2 linked regions of the Prosthecobacter dejongeii genome follow. Each later gene encodes a partner of the first gene's protein in a complex. Links are inferred from orthologs where the notes say so. Each region holds a gene or a part of one and is shown on either strand. Other genes may lie near its edges.

Region 1 (5,675 bases):
CAAAACGTGGTTTGTCATTCTGGATCACCACGGCATTCGGTGCGATGGAGACCTCACAATCCGTGAAAGCATACAACGCCTGGATAGTCGTCTCCACATCGGTTCCCACGGGTAGTTGGACCACGATTTCGACAAACTCCGCCGTGTTGTCATCCACTCGGGCGATCTTGATTTTGCCCTTGTCGTTAGCAGCGACGATGGAGTCCATCACCCCGCCTGTGGTGGTGCCAAAGGGGATCTCCGTGATGCGCAGCGTGTTCTTTTTCTGGCCTTCTTCGATCTTGGCCCGCACGCGAATGCGCCCGCCTCGCAGCCCGCCATTGTAGTCACTGGCATCCATGATGCCGCCCTGGATAAAGTCCGGTACCAGATAGACCTCTTCGCCGCGCAGTGCAGCCACGCTGGCATCGCAGAGCTCAATGAAATTGTGTGGCAAAATGCGGCAGCTCAGACCCACAGCGATGCCTTCGACCCCCTGCGCAAGCAGCATGGGGAACTTCACTGGCAGAGTGACAGGCTCTTTGTTACGTCCATCGTAACTGGCGGCCCAGTTCGTGACTTTGGGGCTGAAGACCACATCCAGAGCGAACTTGGACAGGCGGGCTTCGATGTATCGAGGTGCCGCCGCATTATCTCCCGTGAGGATGTTCCCCCAGTTCCCCTGCATATCAATCAGAAGGTCCTTCTGGCCGATCTGCACCATCGCATCCCCGATGCTGGCATCGCCGTGGGGGTGATACTTCATGGTGTTGCCCACCACGTTGGCCACCTTGTTGTAGCGGCCATCTTCCAGCTCATCCATGCTGTGCAAGATGCGGCGTTGCACAGGCTTAAAGCCATCGTTGATGTGGGGCACGGCACGCTCCAAAATCACGTAACTGGCATAGTCCAGAAACCAGTCCCCGTAGAGATCATCCACCGGTTTGATCTCGATGGGAGCGCTGTCCGCCAGGATGGGGGAGGTGTCTTCGGTCTTGGTAGATTTCTTGGCCACGATAAAAAAGGGAAAGGGGTTGCAACAGGTGCACCAGTCACATGCATGCCCCGGGGACGCCTGTCAAAACGGGTTGCGAGAATAGACGCTCCCGTCCGTCTGGCAAGCGTGGGCTCCGGGACGATGTCCTGATGAGCTCTCTGGCAGTCAAAGTATTGGCCAAATTGTTCCTGCCATTAGGCATCCAACTTCAAATCCCCTCCATGATAAAAGACTTAATAAAAGAGATTTTATGTAATAAGGATAGGTATCTCATGACTGCTCGTTTTTTGTCCTGCACTCTCTAGTTTTTGAAACTTTGCCTCAGAATCAAATCGTCCCTCTGGGGGGAAACTGCTAACTTCACCGCAGCCGTCGCGGGTGGGGATCTGGGAGTGGCCTATCAATGGGCATTCAATGGCAAACCCATCAGTGGGGCCATCTATCCTACCTTATCCGTGACTGGGGTGAATGCCGATCAAGCAGGCACCTACACCGTGACGGCGAGCAAGCCACCGCTCAAAGCTTCGGCATCCGCAATGTTAAACCTAAAGCAGCCGGGAGTGCTCATCTATAAACTGACCGGAACGGGCCAGACCTATTCTGGCAACGAGAATATGCGAATGGGCGTCGCGGGCTATTTATTGGTCGAAAGGACGGCTACTGAGTCAGACCTAGCCGCCATGATTTTAGTCACCCAGGCGGGGAAGCTGAAGCATTTCAGTGTGCAGTATCTTAATGAATTTCGAGCGGATTCCACCGGATCAGGACCTGGAGCGACGACGGTTTTTAGCAGTTTGGTGGAGGGGCACCCAGCAGCGGATCGGTCACTGCGTTGGTTTCAAGGAGCGAACAGTTTGATACCTCTGCGAAAAGGGCTTGAGAGCATCTTGGCTCCTCGAACTCTAACAGGACAGTGTGACCACATGGAGCCCTCTTTGGCGGGACCGGGCCATGGTGTGCAGTTGGATCGAATCGCCTTCAAAGGAGTCCTGGATATTCCCTTCACGGCAGATGCGCATCAGAGCTCCGAAGCACTGGCGCGAACGGTGGAGCGAGTCAAAATATTGCTTCAATTGCAAGGGGCCATTTCATCGGAAACGGCTCCGGAATAATAAGGCGGAGTTGTTTGCACAAAGGTGGCCGCAAGGAATGACCGATGAGTCCGCGTAATGCTCTCTCATGGTTCGCACTTCTGCCTTTCTTATCGCCGCTTTCATCTGTCTTTCGTGGAATTGGAGCGATGCCAAAGAGCCTTTTAAACCCAATTTGGGGCCAGACCTTCCCAGGGTGACGGTCACCTGTGGTGATCTGACTTTGGTGCTGCGTCAGGCCTCTCAATGGACGCCTGCTCGGCTGGACTACCATGGCGCTGCCATGACGACAGAACGCAGTGCCTACAGCACTGTCTTTTCTTTTCCTGATGTGGGGTTCATCGGCACGGGTCATTTGGAAAACGAGCCTGAGCCTTTGAAATCACTAGCGTTCATTTTGGATGGAAAGCGAGTGGAAAAGCCGACGGCAGAAATGAAGGGGCAAACTTTTCGCTTTGAGCGGCATTCTCGCATTCGTTCATTTGACCTAACCAACATCATCGAAGTCCGCGACAACCGTGTTTATGAAACCACCACCTTTCGGACAGTCGAAGCCCAGCCCTTGAAACTGGTGTATCACTTCATGCATGCTTGGGCACCCAGCGTCTCTGCTTTCCTCGCTGGGCGTGACGATAAGCCGGATCAAATCCTCTCAGGCCCTCTCACGGATGACCCCGCCACGGCAAGAAAGTTTTTCATCAATGGTCCAGTAGATTGGATGTCCGTTTATGAACCGAAGAGTTCTCATTTTGCCGTGTCGCGTCTCCTCGAATCCCCGCCTGAAGCCAAGTCCATTCCGATGATTTGGAATGTGCCAAACAGTTACCGAAAATACTACCTGAAGTGTTTTAGCGATGCCACCGTGCCTGCGGGATTTTCAGGCACCTGGCGCATGGTCACCGCCTTTGGCCAAGCAGACGTTAGCTCATGGGAAAAACCTGCTCGTGCAACTGCTCAAGCTTTGCTTGAGCCCTAGCCTGCGGCGATGAAAGGGGAGAGGAGTGCTTGAGATCGGGTGGGAACACTTCCATCCTATCATTGATTTTCCATGCCTGAGCTTCCTGAAGTCGAAACCACCCTGCGTGGGGTCTCTCCTTACCTTGTCGGTCGAGTCGTCCGTGAGGTGATCGTGCGTGATCCGCGCCTGCGATGGCCTGTGCCGGCGATCGTTCATGAACTGGAAGGGCAATGTATCACGTCGGGCATACGCCGGGGAAAGTATCTACTCTTTGGCTCACCTAAAGGGACCTTGCTGCTGCATCTGGGCATGTCAGGAAGCCTGCGAGTGACCGACCCTGCGACACCGTGGCGAAAGCATGATCACTTTGCGCTAACGACAGATCGCGGTATGCAGATTCGCTTGCATGATCCTCGTCGTTTCGGGGCGGCCTTATTCATCGAAGGCGAGTCAGGGGAGCACCCGCTCTTGGCAGAGCTGGGGCCAGAGCCACTTTCTGCAGACTTCACCGCTGCTTATCTCAAAAGCCAGTGTCTAGGGCGGAGTGCGCCCATCAAAGCGGTCATTATGGATAGCCACGCCGTGGTGGGAGTGGGCAATATCTATGCCTGTGAGGCTCTCTTTATGGCGGGTATCTCACCACAAAAAGCGGCGGGAAAAGTGACCTTGCCGCGTTTGGCCAAGCTCGTAGCGGCGATCCAGGGAGTCCTGGCTGCTTCGATTGAAATGGGCGGCACCACTTTGCGCGATTTTCTCAATGAAAAGGGAGAGCCGGGTTACTTTAAGCAGACCCTCCGTGTGTATGATCGGGAAGGGGATGCCTGTCACCAATGCAGCAGCGTGATCAAACGCGTGGTGATGAGTAACCGTTCCACTTTCTACTGCCCCACCTGTCAACAGTAAGCCGTCCGGTCATAGCACAGGTCGTATCACGACGATGTCTCCCAGCATCTGTTCCTGCTCCACCATAAGATGATTCAGCTTCATCAATTCAAGCATTGCGAGGAAGGTAACGATGACCTCCACTCGGCTGGCCGCGGAGCTAAAAAGGGAGTCAAATCTTACCCTCTCTCCCATGGGAATCGCTTCTAGGAGGTGCTCGATCTTGTCCGCAACACTGTAGCGGTCGCTGACGATTTCTCGAATGTCCGTGGAGTTTTCAAAACGCTTCAGCACCTTTTGAAAGGCGCGAATGAGGTCAAAAATGCCGACCTGACCCACCACGTCCGGTGCGGGCGCACTGAGGTCGGGTAATTCGGGGGTGGTGGCAAAAAACTCGTCGGCTTTGACTTCCTGGGTTCCCAGGAACTGAGCCACGTCTTTGAACTTTTTGTATTCCACCAACTGGCGAATGAGTTCCCAGCGCGGATCTTCCTCATCCGCATCTTCATCTGGAGGCTGCTGAGTCTGAGGAAGAAGCTCGCGACTTTTAAGATACATCAAGTTCGCGGCCATGACGATGAACTCACTGGCCACCTCGATGTTCAGCATCTTGAAGGTGTTGATGTAGTCGAGGTACTGCTTCGTGATGCGCCCGATGGACACGTCATAGATATCAATCTCATCCTTCTTGATGAGATACAGCAGTAGGTCGAGGGGGCCCTCGAAAATTTCCAATTTGACCTTGTAATCCTTGTCTTCCACCCCGTGAGCTTATGGCAGGGAACCACCCGGAAGCGAGGAGAAAAATAAGGAGCTATATGGGAGCTTTAGGAGCAGGGAATTCTTGCGATGGCCTTGACGGATTCTGTGCCAGGTGTCGTTAAAGTTTCCATCAGAGCAGGTAGATCATTCCAGTCTGCGCGGTGGGTGAGCCAGGACTGGGTATGGATGTGTCCTTGTTGAATGAGGGACAGGATGCGGGGGAAATCGCTCGCGTGAGCATTTCGACTGGCCAGAAGCGTGAGCTCCCGCCGATGCAGCAAAGGATCATCCAAAGGAATGGGATCTTTGGTGATGCCCACATACACGATGCGTCCGGTAAAACGTGCGAGGCTGAGCGCCCGTGCCATGGATGTGGCATTGCCCGTGGCATCGAACACCACCTGTGCGGCGGGTTCATCTGGCAGTGTTTCCACCACCGTTATTCCTGGATAATGCTGTCTCACAAAAGCCCGACGGCTGGCGCTAAGCTCCAGCACCGTGAGGCGTGAACTTACCAGACGGGCAAACTCCAACACCGTGAGGCCAATCGGGCCTGCACCAATGATCAGCACATCATCCTCAGGCAAGATGGCTGCGCGGTTCACTGCATGGCAGCCGATGGCCAATGTTTCTACCAAGGCTAATTGTTCAAAGTCTAGCGTCTCACTCACGTGCAATTTGTGAGCAGGCAATACCATCCTTTCCCGCATGCCGCCATCACAATGCACCCCCAGGACGGTGAGAGTTTCGCAACAATTGGTTCGGCCCTGACGACAAGCATGGCAGTGGCCGCAGTTTAGGTAAGGCTCGACGGAGCAACGATCTCCGATTTTTAAAGTGTGTACATCTGGCCCTACGGCAAGAACTTCCACGCCCAGCTCATGACCCAGAATGCGAGGATATTCAATGAAAGGCATCTTGCCCAAATAACCGCTGAGATCTGTGCCGCAGATGCCGATGGTCCGAATGGCCACGAGTGCTTCTCCTGGACCTGGAGCTGCTGGTT
Region 2 (4,753 bases), on another replicon or contig:
TGAACGCCGTGCTCAGGCTGTGAGGCAGAACCTCATCGAAGCAGGGGTGGAAGCCTCGCATCTTCAAACCGTGGGCTTTGGGCATGATTCAGCCCCGTCTGGGCCGACCACGTCGGTGGTCGTCATTTATAAGCAGTAAAGAATTTAAATAAGCTGAATCTATGCCTGAAAGGCCGCAATAAGGCCCTTCAGGCAGAGGATTATGAGGCAAGCACGGGTTCTTCTGTGGGAGCAGGCACCGATTCCTCGGCTGTTAATTCAAGCAATGACGTTTGCTCTTCGGTTTCATGGTGTCCTTCTTCTGCGGCGACTTCCGCAGCCAAGCGCAGTTCCTCCTGCTTCGTCGGGCGCGTGTCTTCCGTGGTCATCCGCACGCCAATGGGTTTGCTGATGCCGAACTCCTGCATGGACACACCATAGATGACGTCAGCGCGACTCATGGTGCGCTTGTTATGCGTCACGATGATGAACTGGGAGTTATCAATGAAGTTGTCCAGCATCTTCAGGAAACGTGAGATGTTCGATTCATCCAGTGGGGCATCAAGCTCGTCCAACACACAGAATGGGCTGGGTTTCACCTGATAGATGGAAAAAAGGAGGGCCACAGCCGTCATGCTGCGTTCTCCACCGGAAAGTAGCGAAATGGTCTGAAGCTTTTTGCCCGGCGGCTTGGCGATGATTTCAATGCCAGATTCCAAAGGATCCGTGTCATCTGTGAGCATCAGGTCGGCCTTCGCAGTGGGGCCAAAGAGCTCGCGGAAGTTGTTGTGGAAGAAACCCCGCACGAGTTCAAAAGTCTCTGAGAACATCTGCTTTGTGGTCTCATTGATCTTGGCGATGACCTGCAGCAACTCCTCTTTGGAATTGATCAAATCATTGTGCTGAGTGTCGAGGAAATTATGACGCTCCTCGAGTTCTTCGAATTCCTGAATGGCATCCAAATTCACTGGTCCGATACCCTCCAGCTTCTGGCGCAGTTCACCGACAACTTCATTCACGAAATCCCAGTCTGGATGGCCTTCTTCGCCAGGGATTTCAATCGCCTCTAGATCCACGTTGTCAGCATCTACGACCGGGATTGGAAGCGCTTCGGAGGAAATTTCAGAGGCACTGTCTTCTGATTCAGGAACTTGGCGGCTGTCCGCAGAGTCCATTTCAGCAGAAGATAAAGCGGTCTTTTTCTTCTCCCCTCGTCCTCTGGATTTTTTCTGCTCCTCAATGCTGTACATCAAGGCATGATAGTCTGGTTCAAACGCAGAGATGTGGAAGGAATAGCGTTCCTGCACCTGATTGATGAGGTTTTCCAGCCGCAGATCCACTCGGGTCAATTGCACTTCAATCCGGTTGCGCGAATCGCTCAACCCCGTGGTTTGCTGGCGCAAAAGCATGAGTTGGTTCTCAAGCTCCGTGACGCGCTCAAAAGCGGCGGCCCGATCTTCTGTCTTGTTTTGCAAATGTTCGTCGATGGCCTCAATAGCCCCTCGTTGCGATTCCACCTGTTCTGCAAAACGAGCATTTTCTGCAATGCTTTGTTCCATGCGGCTACGCCACGTATTGATCTCCACATCGAAGCGTTGGATAGAAGCCTCCAATTCGTGCAACCGGGTTGCCATAGGTGCCTTTTGACGTTCGAGAGATTGAAGCGCACTTTGTTCCAAAGCTAGGGCGGTGCGGAGCTCATTGAGTCGCTCACTGGATTCCAATTCGCGACGGAGAAAAGCCTCCATTTCCACTTCCAATTCACCTTCATGAATTCGTGCACCCTCGAGTTGCTCTTGGGCCACAGTGGATTCCTCACGCTGCCAGGCGATCTGTGCTTCAGCAGCTTGGATACGGCTGGTGATTTGGTTTTGATCCCACTCCACACTTTCCAGTTTGGTGGTGGCCTGCTGGAGAGCACGCTGCACCACAGAGAGTTTGCCTGTGAGTTGGGAGAATCCTTCGCGAGCTCGTTGGCTTTGCTCGCGTAGGGTCAATTCCTCCCGCTGCATTTCCTCCACCTGCGCACGCAATTGGTCCACAGCTTCTTCCTTTTCGAGAACTTGGTATTCGTAGCCTTCTAACTCGACTTTGAGCGTGCGGACTTCAGCTTCACGGCGGAGCATGGATGCGGCTTCTTCTTTGGTGGCTCCCCCATGGATCACCCCATCTGCACTGATGAATTCGCCCTTCATTGTGACGATGGCCACATCTCGAAGCTGCTTTTTCAGTCGCAGGGCCGTGTGTAGATCTTCGACGATGAGGACGTTGTTGAGCAGACGGTCTGTGAGTTCTTGCACACCCTGACGTGCCTTCACTTTATCCACTGCCCAAGCGATGCCGCCCTCCGGCACCAGTTGCCGATCTGGCACGGCTCGCATGGTCGCGAAGTCATGTGGAAGTAAAGCTGCTTTGCCGAGCTGTTTGTTAGACAGTCGGTCTAGGATCTGCGCGGCGAGTTCACTATCGGTCAATAGCACTGCCTGGAGATGGTCTCGAAGAGCCGCTTCAATAGCTGCTATGAACTGAGGCTCCACCTCAATGGAGGAGGCCAAAAGTCCGCGCACGCCGACAGAAAAGACTTCAGGGTTATCGAGGCCCTTCAATACTTGCTGGGTGCCTTCGGCTAAGCCCTCACCCTTTTGCAGAAGCTGCTCGATGATCTCAATGCGGGAACGTCTCTGAGTGACAGCGCGCTGAAGTTCGGTGAGTTCTTCATTCAGAGCATCCCGTTGAGCGCGCTTTTCAATGATGTCACGAGCGCAGTTTTTAGCCTTTTCATCCAGTTCATCACGGGTCTGTTCGAGATCCTGAATTTCGCTCTGAAGATTGTCGAATTCGATCTGGCTGGCTTCTTTAGCCTGAGCCGAAGATTGTCGGTCATGCGCTAGAGTTTCATGCCGTTGGCGGTCGGCGGAAATTTGGTTAGTCAACGACTGAGCACGAGCATCTGCTGCTGCGATTTGGCCTTCAAATTGACGAATGGATTCGCGCACAGCACGGCGATCGCTGTCCAGGCGACTGCGGTCTGGCAGGATGGAATTGTGGACGGAGAGGTGCTCATTGAGCGACATTTGCCGGGTCTCAATATTTTCGCGAATGCTGATGAGTTGCTCATCCGCGCTAATCATGTCGGCTCGTTGTTGTTCCAGATGCTGCTGGCCTAGCTGGATCTGCTCCTCATTCTGACGGATGCGGCCCTGCAACTCTTCATTACGCTCATTGTTAAACCCGATGCGACCTTCTGCACTTTGGACTTGGCTGCGCAGTTCCTGGGACTGTTGGCGGAGTTGGTTGATTTGTGATTCGACAGAGTGATAAGCCTCACGAGTTTCAGTGGCTTCTTGTTCAGTCGCTTGGAGGCGGGTTTGTAGGTGTTCCAGTTGCTCCGTCATCATGCGCACATGATTTTCGGACTCGGCTTTTTCCGCACTGTATTCGCTGTATTGGCGATGTGCGAGATGGGTGTCAAACATGCGGACATCATCCAGCAGAGTCTGGTAACGACGTGCTTTGGCGGCCTGCCTCTGCAGGGTTCCCATTTGGCGCTTCACTTCAGCGATCACATCGGCCACGCGCAGTAAGTTGGCTTCGGTGTACTCGAGTTTGCGCAGAGCTTCCTTTTTCTGCCCTTTGAATTTCGTAATCCCGGCAGCTTCTTCGAAAACCATGCGGCGGTCTTCAGGCTTAGAACTGAGCAACATGTCAATCTGGCCCTGGGCCATGATGGAGTAAGCCTGTCTGCCAATCCCCGTGCCTGAGAAGAGATCATTGATGTCCTTCAGACGGCAGACGGTGTTGTTTAGGCGGTATTCACTGCGACCGTCGCGGAAGACTCGGCGGCAAATGGCCACCTCGTTGTATTCCACGCCCAGGGCCTGCTCGCAGTCGGCCATTGTCAGCACCACTTCGGCAAGGCCTACGGGTTTGCGTTTGTCCGTACCGTTGAAAATGACGTCTGCCATTTCCTCTCCGCGCAAGGCCTTGGCCGAGGTTTCTCCAAGCACCCAGCGAATGGCGTCCACCACATTCGATTTGCCACAGCCGTTCGGTCCGACAATGCCAGTGACCCCTTTGTGAAACTCAAAGTGCGTCTTATCGGCGAAAGACTTGAAGCCGTGAAGGGTGAGGCTTTTGAGGTACATGAGAGTGAAAAGGTTGAACCTGTTAAAGTGCCAGACTCAGTCCTTATTGGGCAAGTGAGAAGGGAGGTTTTTACCATATCTTGTGTTTATTTAATTTTAATTAAACAATATGTATGGTTTTAGTGTGCGGGTTTCTTGTGAATAGTGGTTTGGGCTGTGAATAAGCAGGCAATAAAAAACCCGCCAGCGAAGTCGCAGGCGGGTTCTTAGTCGGATGCTGAAGCGGCGTTTATTTGGCTTTCACCAAGACCTTTTCAAGGGTTCCCGCAAAGTCTCCTGCTGTAGTGCTGCCGATCTGGTTGCCGAGGTCTTTGCCATCGGCGCTCAGGAACTGGATGTGGGGGATGCCTTCCACTTTGTATTTGGAGGAAGGGGCTGCGTTGGCTTCCTGGTCCACGTCTAGATAGGCCCAGACGAATTTGTCATGTAGGGGAGTAACTTCCTTGCTGGGATAAACAGTCTTTTTCATGGACTGGCACGGACCGCACCAGGCGGCTGAGAAGACGAGGATGACTGGTTTGTTTTCCTTTTTGGCCATCTCAAGAGCGGCTTTGTAATCGGTGCCAAATTTAGGACTGCCATCTGGGAAATCAGCGGCGAGCAGGGGCAGGGTAAAAACGGCAGCAAGG

Evidence for each region. The genes of interacting proteins can lie anywhere in the genome.
Region 2: the proteins of HNQ64_RS16020 (region 1) and smc are in contact, whole or in part, in a crystal structure (PDB 3ZGX), measured with the Bacillus subtilis proteins. The link is inferred for Prosthecobacter dejongeii from one-to-one orthologs.

Annotation. Positions count from the first base shown.
Region 1 is NZ_JACHIF010000007.1:65,665-71,339, forward strand. The notes cover bases 2,804-5,675. They hold HNQ64_RS16020 (segregation/condensation protein A), read right to left. Parts: upstream 4,670-5,675; coding sequence 3,938-4,669; downstream 2,804-3,937. Other genes in these bases: HNQ64_RS16010 (hypothetical protein), read left to right, coding at 2,804-3,043; mutM (bifunctional DNA-formamidopyrimidine glycosylase/DNA-(apurinic or apyrimidinic site) lyase), read left to right, coding at 3,116-3,928; HNQ64_RS16025 (zinc-binding alcohol dehydrogenase family protein), read right to left, coding at 4,735-5,675. Also shown: HNQ64_RS16000 (DNA gyrase/topoisomerase IV subunit A), read right to left, coding at 1-994; HNQ64_RS16005 (immunoglobulin domain-containing family protein), read left to right, coding at 1,285-2,088; more of HNQ64_RS16010, read left to right, coding at 2,156-2,803. UniProt on the Bacillus subtilis protein: Participates in chromosomal partition during cell division. May act via the formation of a condensin-like complex containing Smc and ScpB that pull DNA away from mid-cell into both cell halves.
Region 2 is NZ_JACHIF010000004.1:122,663-127,415, forward strand. What follows is about bases 1-4,474. They hold smc (chromosome segregation protein SMC), read right to left. Parts: upstream 4,125-4,474; coding sequence 201-4,124; downstream 1-200. Other genes in these bases: HNQ64_RS11075 (OmpA family protein), read left to right, coding at 1-139; HNQ64_RS11085 (thioredoxin family protein), read right to left, coding at 4,354-4,474. Outside these bases: more of HNQ64_RS11085, read right to left, coding at 4,475-4,753. UniProt on the Bacillus subtilis protein: Required for chromosome condensation and partitioning.